2 regions of the Shewanella sp. GD04112 genome follow, and region 1 is predicted to be linked to the other one. Evidence: predicted binding sites of a transcription regulator. Region 1 holds the regulator's gene; the other holds the start of a gene.
The links. The regulator FliA, encoded in region 1, starts transcription of late flagellar genes. The targets are predictions, from matches to a motif close to CTAAAGNTNNNNNNNNNNNNGCCGATA.
Positions count from the first base shown of each region.

Region 2: a site for FliA is predicted at 2,601-2,627, ahead of N7386_RS18225 (DUF5610 domain-containing protein). Genes of this name have one in related genera too.

Region 1 is NZ_JAOEAL010000001.1:1,519,674-1,524,207, forward strand. It holds gene flhF (flagellar biosynthesis protein FlhF) at 1-733, shown strand, start outside; gene N7386_RS06780 (MinD/ParA family protein) at 738-1,619, shown strand; gene N7386_RS06785 (RNA polymerase sigma factor FliA) at 1,612-2,325, shown strand; gene cheY (chemotaxis response regulator CheY) at 2,373-2,756, shown strand; gene N7386_RS06795 (protein phosphatase CheZ) at 2,770-3,507, shown strand; gene N7386_RS06800 (chemotaxis protein CheA) at 3,523-4,534, shown strand, end outside.
Region 2 is NZ_JAOEAL010000001.1:4,146,084-4,150,617, reverse strand. It holds gene N7386_RS18245 (hypothetical protein) at 1-10, shown strand, start outside; gene N7386_RS18240 (hypothetical protein) at 45-251, opposite strand; gene N7386_RS18235 (FMN-binding glutamate synthase family protein) at 396-1,886, opposite strand; gene N7386_RS18230 (phosphoglycerate mutase family protein) at 1,898-2,491, opposite strand; gene N7386_RS18225 (DUF5610 domain-containing protein) at 2,662-3,270, shown strand; gene N7386_RS18220 (ferredoxin--NADP reductase) at 3,400-4,149, shown strand; gene N7386_RS18215 (glutathione S-transferase N-terminal domain-containing protein) at 4,220-4,534, shown strand, end outside.

The DNA.
Region 1 (4,534 bases):
GGCAGAATTAGTTCGTGCCTTGCCACAAAGTCTAGCTAATATGCTTGATAATCAAGGCGATGATATCGTTAAGCAAGGTGGCGTTGTAGCGCTGGTTGGCCCAACGGGTGTAGGCAAAACCACTTCTTTAGCCAAATTAGCGGCTCGTTTCGCCGCCCATCATGGTGCGGATCAAGTCGCCTTGATCACGACAGATCATTATCGTATTGGCGCCTATGAGCAATTGGCCACCTATGGCAAAATTATGGGATGCCCAGTTAAGCAAGCCCATGATCTTGCTGAGCTAGAGCAAATACTGTATCAGTTCAGAAATCGCAAGCTAGTATTGATAGATACCGCAGGAATGGGCCAACGAGATATGCGGCTTTACCAGCAACTTGATAATTTAACTGCAAATAGCAGAATACCTATCCGCAGTTATCTGGTACTGTCTGCCACAGGACAGCGCCGTGTGCTACAGGATGCTGTAAATCACTTTAAACGCATTCCATTATCTGGTGTTGTACTCACCAAACTCGATGAGTCCGTGTCGTTAGCGGGTGCATTAAGTGTGTTGATCCAAAGTGGGTTGCCATTAAGTTATGTTACGGATGGGCAGCGAGTGCCCGAAGATATGAAAGTTGCCGATACTTTATTGCTCGCAGAGCAGGCGTTAGCGGCCTTAGAAAACACTGAACAACAATCGTTACCAGACACAGCGTGGTCAGATAATATGACCTGTGCATTTGAGTAGAGTTATGACCCTGGATCAAGCAAGTGGTTTACGTATGATGAATCAACCCTATAACGAAAAAGTGAAAGTAATCGCGGTTACGGGTGGTAAAGGTGGCGTGGGTAAAACCAGCGTGTCTATCAATACCGCAGTAGCATTAGCCGAAAAGGGCAAGCGTGTCTTAGTGCTTGATGCCGACCTAGGCTTAGCAAACGTCGATGTCATGTTAGGGATCCGTGCTGAACGTAACCTTTCCCATGTACTCTCTGGCGATGCTGAGCTGGATGATATTATCGTCCGTGGTCCTAAGGGCATAGGCATTGTCCCTGCGACCTCAGGAACTCAAGGCATGGTAGAGTTGAGCCCTGCGCAACATGCGGGCTTAATTCGTGCTTTTAGTGAGATGCGCACCCAGTTTGATATCCTCATCGTGGATACTGCCGCGGGGATTTCTGACATGGTACTCAGTTTCTCCCGTGCGTCACAGGATGTGTTGGTGGTTGTTTGTGACGAGCCAACTTCTATCACTGACGCCTATGCGTTAATCAAAATTCTCAGCCGCGAACACGGCGTTTTCCGCTTTAAAATTGTTGCTAATATGGTGCGCAGTTTGCGCGAAGGTATGGAATTGTTTGCTAAACTCAGTAAAGTGACCGACAGATTCTTGGACGTGGCACTCGAACTGGTTGCGACCATTCCGTTTGATGAAAACCTTCGCAAATCAGTGCGTAAACAAAAGTTAGTGGTTGAGGCTTATCCTAAGTCTCCAGCTGCGATTGCGTACCATGGCCTAGCGAATAAAATCATGAGCTGGCCAGTACCACAGCAACCTGGTGGGCATTTGGAGTTTTTCGTTGAGCGTTTAGTTCAGCGACCAGATTTTCAAGAGGAAAAAACGAGTGAATAAAGCCGCAGCGTATACTTGTTTAGACAGTAAAACGTCAATCGTTGAACAGTATGCACCGTTGGTTAAAAGAATTGCACATCACTTGCTCGCCAGATTACCTGCCTCAGTGCAGCTCGATGACTTGCTTCAAGCGGGGATGATGGGGTTATTAGAAGCATCATCCAAGTTTGATGGTGGCAAAGGTGCAAAGTTTGAAACCTTCGCCGGCATACGGATCCGTGGCGCCATGTTGGATGAGATCCGTCGTGGCGACTGGGTTCCCCGTTCTGTTCATCGTAATAATCGTCGAGTTGCTCAAGCCATTGATGAGTTAGAGCAAGTGTTGGGTCGTGATGCACGCGACACAGAAATTGCAGAAAAACTTGATATGACGCTCGATGAGTACCATCATATTCTTAACGATGTTTCTGTTGGTAAAATCATAGGGATAGAAGACTTAGGCGTATCGCAGGATATACTCACTTCGAGCGATAATGTCAGTGATGGTACATATGAAGCGTTAGCAGAAACCCAGTTTCATTCAGCACTAGTTGAGGCGATAAAATTATTGCCCGAAAGAGATGCGCTAGTGCTATCGTTATACTACGATGAAGCATTGAATTTAAAAGAAATTGGCGCCATTCTTGAGGTAAGTGAATCGCGAGTTAGCCAGATATTAAGTCAGGCAATGTTGCGGCTCAAAGGCAAACTCAAGCATTGGACATAAGTATAATTATTTATTGAGCACAGAATGTCGGCTCACCGGAGGAAACCTTGGACAAGAATATGAAGATTCTCATCGTTGATGACTTTTCGACAATGAGACGTATCATCAAGAACTTGTTGCGAGACTTGGGCTTTAACAATACCCAAGAAGCAGACGACGGCTCAACTGCGCTGCCTATGTTACAAAAGGGCGACTTTGATTTTGTCGTGACAGACTGGAACATGCCAGGTATGCAGGGTATTGATTTGCTGAAGGCTATTCGGGCTGACGATTCCCTTAAGCATTTACCCGTATTAATGGTTACCGCTGAAGCAAAACGTGAACAAATTATTGCTGCCGCACAAGCCGGTGTTAACGGCTATGTGGTTAAACCTTTTACCGCAGCAACACTTAAAGAGAAGTTAGATAAAATATTCGAACGACTCGCTTAAGCAGGGATGAGCTATGAAGTCACAAACATCAGGGCTCATTACGCTCGAGAAGGCTCAGCGTTTAGTTGAACTATTAAGCGCAAATGAACAAGCTCAAGCAGATGATTTATTTAGGGAACTCGCGGCTCCACTTCAACGGGAGCTCTTTGATGAAGTTGGTAAACTGACAAGGCAACTTCACAGCGCATTAATGGATTTCCAAGTTGATAATCGTTTGGTTGAACTTGCGAATACCGAAATTCCCGATGCTAAGGAACGGCTAAGTTATGTCATTGACATGACCGAGCAAGCAGCGAATAAAACCATGGATGCGGTAGAAGAGTGCTTGCCGCTCGCTAATGCATTAACGGCGAATATTCAACAAGTGATGCCTTCTTGGGACAAATTGATGCGCCGTGAAATCGCTCTGAGCGATTTTAAAGCGCTTTGCCACAATGTGCAGCATTTGATGTCACGTAGCGAATTGGATTCCAATCGCTTACGCGAATTGCTCAACCAGATTTTGATGGCGCAGGATTTTCAGGACCTGACTGGACAAATGATCCGGCGGGTGATCGATCTAGTGATGGAAGTTGAAAGTAATCTGGTGTCTATGCTGACAGTATTTGGTGAGCAACCCGTGATTGAGAGTCAGATTACTCAGAAAAATAATATTGAAGCTGAAGGACCGATAATGAATGCCGAGCTTCGTCAAGACGTCGTTACCGGTCAAGATGAAGTCGATGATCTGCTGTCGAGTCTGGGTTTCTAACTGGGAGTCAATTTGATGGCCTTTGATGTAGATGAAGAGATACTCCAGGACTTTTTAATTGAAGCGGGCGAAATTCTTGAGTTGCTGCAAGAGCAGCTGGTCGCGCTTGAAAACAATCCTGATGATACTAACTTGCTAAATGCCATTTTCAGGGGGTTTCATACTGTAAAGGGCGGTGCGGGTTTCCTTAGTCTCACTCCCATGGTGGATGTCTGTCACGAAGCAGAAAACACCTTCGATTTATTACGCACTGGCAAGCGCAGTGTCTCCGCAGAGTTAATGGACATCATTCTTCAGGCTGTCGATGCGATTAACACTATGTTTGCTCAAACCCAACAAGGCGAGCAACAAGACCCAGCAGATCCTGCATTATTGGCTAAATTGAAAATGCTCAGCTCCGGTGAGCCGCTTCCTTCCGAGTCAGGTCAAAGTAGTGCCGAAGTTGAACCATTGCCAGAACCTGAGCCCGAACCTGTCATAGAAACAGTGGTTGAAGTTGCCGCCGTTGAAGAAATGCCGATTGAGAAATCAGAGCTTTCAGATTCCAGTATCGATGAAATCGATGAAGCGGAGTTTGAAGCATTACTCGATGCGTTGCACGGCGCCGGAAAAGGCCCAGGAATTTCTGCTCCACAAGCCGATGCTGCCCCTGCGGTGCAAAATAAGCCTCAAGCGACATCCGCAAGCGCTAGCGATGATATTACCGATGACGAGTTTGAAGCGCTGCTCGATGAGCTGCACGGTTCTGGTAAGTTTAAAGGTAAAGTGGAAGAGCCTGCCAAGCCAAAAGCTGAAGCAGTTGCCGCGGCCCCCAAACCTGCCGCTCCAGCGGTTGATTCGGACGAAATCACTGAAGATGAGTTCGAGCGTCTCCTCGATGAGTTACACGGTAAAGGCGGTGCACCTGCAAAAGTGACTGCGAAAGCCGAATCTGCTCCAGCTAAAGCCGAGCCCGCTAAAGCGCCTCCAAGTGCCGTCGCGTCTTCTACGCCAGCCGCTCCTAAAGCCAGTGTTGCTGCACCAGCAA
Region 2 (4,534 bases), 2.6 Mb from region 1:
TCTGAATTAAGCGATGAGACAAACGAAATAGGGAATATAAGAAATTATATTCCCTTTGGTTTTCCTGCCTTCCAACCTTCACATAACAGATTGAATTTGGTGGTCGATTCGTCAATTTTAGTGAGTCGAATCACTTGGCCTTCACGAAAACACACTAATTCGCCTTCGATCTCAGTCAAGCGATTACAGCTCTTACAGCTTGTGCTGGCAGTTTTACTGTCTGGCATATGGCTTACAAAGCTTGCTTTCACAGTGTTTCCTTAACTTAATATGCAGTTGTTTAATCTCAAGCGTGTATCACGGATCTTACCCCTTTTGTGATACGCGTTCAAATTACCTTTTGCTAAATTAACTTTAGACGAAAGTCGTACAAAATGCATACAGTGTCAAGTTAACTATTGATTGATATGGGAATAGTATTTATCCAGCGAAACCGACAAACCACTCTCGAGCACAATCCTCACATGGGACGGCTTGAGCTGCCTTGGCTCTGTCACGCCACAGGAGTGGGCGATAAGGGCTAAATCGTGGTGTAGGTTATGGTTATAATTAGCCACACGAGTCGATTTGTCTCTAGGATCAAGACCTTGTTGGAGTTTCTTATTATGGGTCGTGATACCCGTCGGGCAGGTATCCTTGTTGCATTGCAGCGCTTGAATACATCCGAGGGCAAACATATTGCCACGGGCCGAGGCGATAAAGTCCGCACCTAAGGCGAGCGCCCAAGCGACCCTCGATGGCACAATGAGTTTGCCTGAGGCGATCACTTTAATGCGTTTACGCAGCCCTCGCTGAATTAAGATATTGACTAATATGGGTAAACTCTCTTTAAGGGGCAAGCCCACATAATCCATTAAGGGTTGAGGGGCGGCGCCCGTGCCGCCGTCAGCACTGTCTAAGGTAAAAAAGTCGGGGGCAGAGGCTTCGCCACGGCGCTCAATTTCATCGCAAAAATCTTCGAGCCATTGCACGTCCCCAAGTACGGCCTTAATGCCAGTGGGCTTACCCGTGACCTCACGTACTCTGGCAATCATATCCAGAATATCGCCCACATTTTTAAACTCGATATGACCATTGGGGCTAATGGAATCATGGCCCTGCGGGATACCGCGAATTTTGGCGATCTCCTCGGTGACTTTTATCCCCGGCAAGATACCGCCCTTGCCTGGTTTGGCTCCTTGGCTCATTTTGATTTCAAACATTTTAACTTCGGGGTGGGCGGCGATTTCTTTGAGCTTGTCATCGTCTAAATGGCCGTGCTCATTACGTACACCGTATTTAGCGGTACCAATTTGAAAGACTAAGTCGCAGCCACCTTTTAAATGGTAAGGGCTTAAGCCACCTTCTCCGGTATTTAACCAACATCCCGCCTGCGCTGCGCCGTGGGATAAGGCGGTGACTGCAGGGCGTGACAGGGCACCGAAGCTCATGGCGGAGATATGGCAAATGGCCTTAGTGGTGTAGGGTTCACGGCAATGGGGGCCAATGGTTTGAGGCAGAATTGGCGTGATATCTTCATCTTGAGTAGGAAAGGCGGTATTCATAAACATGATGGCGCCCGTGCTGTCTAGCGGGCGTGTCGAGCCAAAGGCGATGGTTCTGTCGACGTTTTTCGCGGCTCGATATACCCAGCTCCGCTCGGCGCGGTTAAAGGGCAATTCTTCCCTGTCCTGTGCGAAAAAGTATTGTCTAAAAAACTCGCCTTGTTTCTCAAATAAATACCGAAAGCGACCTATCACAGGGTAGTTGTGGCGCACGGCCTGCTTGGTTTGTAGCTTGTCGGCGATATACATATACACAATCGCTAGAACGACAAAGCCCACTAGGATTAAAAATAGCCCTGAGAAGAGATCCAGTCCCCACATAAACCAATTCAATTCTTGCATCTTGTTATCCTCTATTCGTGTCCATAACGGGTGGAGATAAGGCTCGCTGGCTGTCCATCATGGATGGAGAGTAAAAACAGCTGGCTGTAATCATCTTCCGCTATGGTGGGGATTTCTGGGCCGCCAAGAGCCTTGATGATAAGTGGGACGGTATTGGAATGCCCCGCGATTAAGCTGTTACCTTTCACGGCATGTACTTGTTCAACGATTTGCTGGATATGGGCTTCGAGTGGTTTTTCGGCTGCGACTACAGTAATAGGCAGATGCCGCTCCGAAGACATAGGCAACAAGGTTTGCTGAGTTCTTTGATATTGGGTCGCGATCAGTTGCGAGATCTGCGTCCTTTGCAATGCGCTAACCAGCGCGAGGGCACGTGCATGGCCATCATCTGAAAGGGACGGATCGCCTGCTGGAGCGTCGGCTTTTTCGGCATGCCTTACCAAAATAATCAATCGATTATCGGCAAAAGCTTGATTGATGGGGCTGAGTCCTATGCTGGTAAAGAGTAACAGGCCTAACAGTAGAGTGTGTGATAGCCGAAGTTTATTTAAGCGGATGGTTCGCAAGGAGTGAGTAACCACTGCTAGCCATTGGGGAGTTGCCATGCCGTATATCCTTATCTGATGAGCGCATGCAAGTGCGACGCTGAGGCGAATAGATTCATTATGGGTATCATTGCCTTAGATTGTGATGGTACTGCAATTGAGAAAAATACTAAAGTTGCTCAAATTTTGGTCGATAATAGAGTCACCCCAAATTGAATGGATTTTGTATCATGGAAATCAACAACCCTGCGCAGGTACAGACGCCTTCTACGCCCCATAAGAAGTATGCTGACAATGCCGCTGCTAATAGTGAAAAGACGAAAAATGTGGAAGCGCCCGGAAAACAAACTGCATACCAAACCAGTAAGCAGCTAATGAATCAGGCTATTTTGTCGGCACAGGAAGAAGTGAGTCTAAAATCCGGTGATCAATCCATGGCGTTACTTTATCGCGCGGCAATTGAAGCGATAGATAAAGAATTAGCGACTTCGATGGGGCCAAATGCTACTCAAACTAACTATGACAATCAGGTCGATTATTCTCCCGAGGCGACGGCCGATAGGATTGTGAGTTTTGCGACGCAATTTTTTAGCATTCACCAACAGCAAAATTCGAATATGAGTCTAAATGATCAGCTTGACAGTTTTATGAGCATCATAGGTGGCGCTATCGATAATGGCTTTAAGGAGGCGCGGGATATTTTGTCCGGCCTTAAAGTGCTGCAAGGGGATATTGCTGATGGCGTCGATAAAACCTATGGATTAGTGCAAGAGGGATTGCAGGCCTTCCGAGATAGCTTCAATAAGAAACCTGATGAGGCACAAACGGCTAGCGCATAATGTCCCGCGCTTAGCACTCAATGTTGTTGCCATTTCCCTTGTCTTAAGCCCCTTGCAATAAGGGGTTTTTGTTGCGCAGAGAACAGTCTATGCTAGGGGTCTATTTAACGTTTTGCTTGAGGGCGAGTTATGTGGACTAGGGGACGTGTTATTGAACGTATTGATTGGAGTGATAAATTATTTTCGCTGCGGATAGCGGCCGAACTGGCGCCCTTTATTCCGGGTCAATTTATTAAACTCAGTCAGCTGCAAGATGATAAGCGTGTCGCTAGAGCCTATTCCCTGGTTAATTCCCCCGATAAACCCTATGCCGAAATCTTGGCTGTCGCCGTAGAAGATGGCCAGTTATCCCCACAATTACAAAATCTTGCCATCGGGGATGAAATCGAGATCACTCCCACAGCCACAGGCTTTATGACTTTAGATGAGATCCCTAAGGGAGCAGGGCAAGGCCGTCACTTATGGCTGTTAGCCACGGGCACGGCCGTGGGGCCATTCTTATCTATGCTCGATACGGCAGAGCCTTGGCAGCGTTTCGAAAAAGTCGTGCTCGTCTATGGTGTCCGCGAAGCTAAAGATTTAGCTTACCTTGATAAATTAAAGGCTTATTCGGTGCAATATCCTGATCAGTTTATCCTGTGTTTAACCGTCACCCGTGAAAAGCTTGACGATGCACTGCAATGTCGTATCCCCGATGGCTTAGTCTCGGGGGAGATTGAGGCTAAAGTCGGTTTAGCGCTCAGCGCGGCGGATTCACAGGTGATGATTTGTGGTAATCCGGGGATGATCAGTGGCGCGCAGGCCGCGTTGCTTGACAAGGGGCTCGCAAAGAATTTACGCCGCGCTCCGGGACAAATTACCGTCGAGAAGTATTGGTAATCGGTTGAGTGTTAATGACAAATAATTAGTCTTAATCGTTTTAATGTCAGTCATATAGAAGGATTTTTTGATGAAGTTGCTCTGCTCCCTCGCTTCACCCTATGCTCGCTGTGTTCGCACATTAATCCGTTATTTAGGGATTAAGGATATCGAAGAAGTCTTAGTCAATCCGATGGAAAACACCGCCGAGCTGCTCGATGTTAACCCGCTTGGGCAGATCCCTTGCCTCATCACCAACGATGGTGTGCCTATCTTCGATAGCGAAGTGATCATGCGCTATTTAGACGCCGAATTAGGTGAGCAGCAGATGTTCGGTGGTCAAGTGAATAATTGGGTATTACAGTGCCAATATTCGATGATCAAAGGTCTTATCGATAGCGCGGTA